Regions from separate parts of the Mesorhizobium sp. CNPSo 4671 genome, predicted to be linked through region 1. Evidence: riboswitches for the same ligand, from Rfam matches in the RefSeq annotation. Region 1 holds a riboswitch; the other holds the start of a gene.
The links. A riboswitch is a leader RNA that binds a small molecule or an ion and turns the genes downstream of it on or off. The one in region 1 is predicted to bind cobalamin.
Positions count from the first base shown of each region.

Region 2: it holds a riboswitch for cobalamin, as region 1 does, so the genes downstream of both, bluB (5,6-dimethylbenzimidazole synthase) here and AC04SF_RS30170 (DUF1636 family protein) in region 1, are expected to answer to the same signal.

Region 1 covers NZ_JBWLUW010000014.1:12,353-14,551, reverse strand. Annotated here, with positions in the region: gene AC04SF_RS30175 (ABC transporter ATP-binding protein) at 1-483, opposite strand, end outside; gene AC04SF_RS30170 (DUF1636 family protein) at 480-878, opposite strand; cobalamin riboswitch at 970-1,176, opposite strand; gene AC04SF_RS30165 (ABC transporter substrate-binding protein) at 1,630-2,199, shown strand, end outside.
Region 2 covers NZ_JBWLUW010000001.1:690,582-692,780, reverse strand. Annotated here, with positions in the region: gene AC04SF_RS03110 (histone deacetylase family protein) at 1-486, opposite strand, end outside; cobalamin riboswitch at 608-787, shown strand; partial or broken gene bluB (5,6-dimethylbenzimidazole synthase) at 791-1,465, shown strand; gene AC04SF_RS03100 (hypothetical protein) at 1,573-2,199, opposite strand, start outside.

The sequences.
Region 1 (2,199 bases):
CAGCACTTTCGGTTGCTGCGCGATGGCGCGCGCCAACTGGGCGCGCTGGCGTTCGCCGCCCGACAGCGAGCCGATGCTGCGGGCAAGCAGCGGCAACAGGCCGGTCCGGCGCAGCGCGTCGACGACGATATCGCGTTCCTCGCTCCTGCGTCTCAGGCCCGCATGCGGGACGCGGCCAAGCTCGACATAGTCGATCACCGCCAGGCGCGGATCGGGCTGGTCGGTCTGGCCGACGACAGCGATGTGCAGGGCCCGCTCGGCGGTCGAGATCCTGTCCAGGCGGCGCCCACCGAGCTTCACCTCGCCCGCATTTGGCCTGAGCATGCCAGAGAGCATGCGCAGCAGCGTGGTCTTGCCGGCACCATTGGGGCCGATGATGGCGAGACGATCGCCAGAGGCCACCGACAGGCTGACCGCATGGACCAGATCGCGGCCATTCGCCATCGCGCAGAGGTCGCGGGCTTCGAGAAGCGGCATTGTCATCGGCTGTCGCCCGCAATCTTGACCGGTCCGGGAATGCGGGCCAGAGTCTTGCCGGCCAGTCGCGGCGGACGTTGTCCGGAATTGCACCAGCCGTCGGCGAGCGACGCGTAAAGCCTGGCAAATCGCACGAGATCGCCGGCGTCGGCCTCAGCGTCGATGGAGCCGAAAAGATAGGAAGCCTTGCCTGGTGCCTGGAAGGCCACCGTCAGCGGTCGCGCGCAGCCCGCCATGCATTCGACGCCTTCGATCGTGAAGCAATCCGCCAAGGCCGACTCATGGTAGGCCGCGAGCCGGGAGCGCAAATCGGCGCACAGGCTCTCGCCCGACCTGATGCCGGTCGGGATGTCACGGCAAAGCGTGCACACGATGATGCGATGATCGATGGCGCCGTCCAACTTTCCGTCACTTTCCAAAACTGGCAACGGAAGGATGTTGGCGAGCCGGCCGACAAGACCGACGTCCACGTTTCCTCCCGGCACACCCCGTCCGGTCAACTCAGTGATGGCAGGTCTCCTGGCTCGCGGGTCGTTGCGCAATCCTGCCTTCCCAGCCTTGCCGGCCAGTGGCGTGTCGGATCTTGCTCACCGCTTACAGTTGCGGGGGCAGCCACGGCCTCGACCTTTGAGGGTCTCACCGTGTTCCCTTTTCACCCCTTGCCTTTCGGCGCGGGGACCATCAGCCGAGCATCGTAGATTTGCCCCCGGCGCATCGCAACGATTCTTTTCGACCAAGCCTGTCACCATCGCGGCACCAGCAGCCTTGGCCTCATCAGAGAAGACACATGTGATATTTCCATTCGTAATGTCATAACATAACGTTAGAATGATATCCTCTGCCGCTGTCAATCCCCTTGTCGTGAGAGCCATGTCGGCTTGTCGGCAAGGTTGCGACCGCGCAAGGCGGAGTTCAGTCAAACCAGCCCGGCTGGAGGCAACCGAAAATATCCGAAATTGACCATCGAAGCGCTTGCGCAAGCGCTTCGATTAGATTAATTCAATCTCCGTGACGAATTTGGCGACGGAAGAACCACGCCACCAACTTCGCCTTCGGAGGGTCAGCAACAGTCACTGTCGACACGCGTCGCGCTCGCGCTTCGCGGCGGCTTGCTGCTGCCTGTCATTGTCAGATCGAACCGGGAGGAAAACGATGAACATCAAACAGAATGCACTGTCCCGCCGCACTTTCATGAAGGCTTCCGCTGCACTCGGCGCGACCGCAGTGGCGGCGGCGTCAGGGGTCAAGGTGGCGCGGGCCGCGCCCGCCGAAATCAGGTATTTCTACCGGGCGCCATGGCCGTCCTCGGAGGTCTACGCCAATTGGCTGATCGACGAATGGAACAAGAAGAATGGCGACCGGGTCCATGTCACCGGAGCCAGCGTCGACGGCGAGACCTACAAGACCAAGCAGACGATCGAGCTGTCATCGAGCAATCCGCCTGATCTTTTCTATTCCTGGGAAGGCGGCCGCGGCAAGGAGATCGTCGACAACGGTTTCTCCGCCGATCTGACGCCCTATTACGAGAAGTATGGCTGGGACAAGAAGCTGAACCCGGCCGGCGTGGCGCTGTCGGTCTACAATGGCAAGAAGCATTTCGTGCCGACGGAGATGAGCGCGTCGGTGGTCTGGTACCGCAAGGACATCTACGAACAGCTCGGCCTCAAGGTTCCGACCACATGGGATGAGCTGATGGCCAATGCACAGAAGGGCAAGGAAGCC
Region 2 (2,199 bases), on a different contig from region 1:
GTCCCAGTCGACGACAGCAACGCGCTCGGCGCCATGCTTCTTCTGCGCATAGCGCGCCGCAATCGCCGCCGTGTTGAAGAAACAGAAGCCCATCGCGGTGGTCTTCTCGGCATGATGGCCGGGCGGCCTTGCGGCGACGAAGACATTGTCGGCACGGCCGGCGAAGACGTCGTCGACAGCGGCGTTGGCGGCGCCGATCGCGGTGATCACCGCTTGCCAGCTCTTCGGGCTGGCGGTGGTGTCGGCATCGATGCGGGCAAGGCCTTCCTCGGGAATGGCGGCACGAACGCGGGCGACGAAATCGGCGGGATGGGCGTACAGGATGGTCGCTTCATCACCCTCCGGCGCCTTGACGCGATCAAGCCCTGCGAAGGCCTCGTCATCCAGCACCCGTTCTATGGCGCGTAAACGGTCCGGCCGCTCGGGATGGCCGGGCGGCGTGATGTGTTCGAGGAAGATCGGATGGGTATAGAGACGAGTGGCCATGCTCCCTATCTAGTGCCCCGGCAACGCGATGACCATGCGTTGCCGCTTGATGACTGGGGAAAATCACGCCTGCGTCCATTGGCGTCGCCGCGGGGATTGGCGCCGCCGAGGCTTCGGCGTAAGGTCGCAGCCACTGCCTGGTGCCCGCCGCAAGCGGGAGAATCGGGAACACGGTTGAACTCCGTGGCGTGCCCAACGCTGTGAGGGGGACCGCGCCGGTAAATGCCACTGTCGATGACGGGAAGGCACCGGACGCGGGTTGATCCCAAGCCAGAAGACCGGCCTGGCAGGCATCGTCATCCGCATGGTCAGGCGGCTGGCATCAATAGCAATCGCAAGGGGACAAGCGATGCCGGAACACATGACCGCTCCTATGGGCGACGGATTTGACCAGATGGCGCGTGACGCGGTCTACCGTGCCATGTTCACGCGGCGCGACGTGCGCAGCCATTTCCTGCCCGACGCGCTCGATGACGAGGTGCTGGCGCGGCTTCTGCTTGCCGCCCATCACGCGCCATCGGTCGGCTTCATGCAGCCCTGGAATTTCATCGTCATCCGCGACGCCGCGCGACGGGCTGATGTGCGTGAACTGTTCCTGGCCGCGCGCGAACTGGAACTGCCTGAAATCGAAGAGGAACGGCAGGCGCTCTACCGCAAGCTCAAGCTCGAAGGCATCTGCGAAAGCGCCCTCAACATCTGCATCACCTGCGACCGCCAGCGCTCGCAGGGTTCGCCGCTGGGCCGTTGGCACAATCCGGAAATGGATCTCTACAGCACCGTCTGCGCGGTGCAGAATTTCTGGCTGGCGGCGCGCGCCGAAGGCGTCGGCGTCGGCTGGGTCAGCATCATCGAGCCGCAAGCGTTGAAGAGCCTGCTATCCATTCCCGAGCACGTGACGCCGATCGCTTATCTCTGCGTCGGCCGGGTTTCCGAGTTCGCGCCCAAACCGGACCTCGAAACGCATGGCTGGGGCCGGCGGCTGCCGCTGCCCGAATTGATCATGAGCGAGACTTTCTGCGGGCAAGGCGAGGTACCGCTCAAGTCAGCTGTGGCGCACCTCAACGCAGTCGCCTGCGCGCCCGCCGATCAGCGTGTTGCGCCTGCCGTGCCCCAGCGCGAGCCGCCGAACGAGGCCAGCGCCTTGTCCTTCAACTCCCTGAACTTCGACGACGCCTCGGCCAGCCGGGCATCCCAGGCCGGATCGGGCACCTGGCCGGCGATGGTCTTGAAATAGACCTGCATCAGGCAAGCAATGGCAAATGGCTCGATGAAGGCCGCCTTGAAGGCCCAGGCGAAGACGATGGCGAGCACGAACGCCCAACCAGCCAGTTGTCCCGGCATGATGAACAGAATGGCGGCGGCCGGGGCCAGCATCAGCAGGAAAATGATGAAGGACACGCCCCACATGATGACCGCCAGCCAGACGGCGTTCTTGACCATGGTCTTGCCGTTCTGGGCGTAGAGCACGACGCCTTGCCGCGCCGTCTCGAAGGGCGAGGACGAATTGATGCGGATGTTGTAGCCGAGGATGATCTCGTCGACATAGGTGAGCGACAGGCGAATCACCGTGTTGATGAACGAGACGAGGCCGCTCAGCCCCGGAATGGGCAAGAAGGCGGCGATGCCGCCGAGCAGGCCGGTGATGGCGCGGATGGCGCCCTTGACCAGTTGGTCGACGACGAAAAGGATGTTGGCCTCGGCGAAACGCTCCGT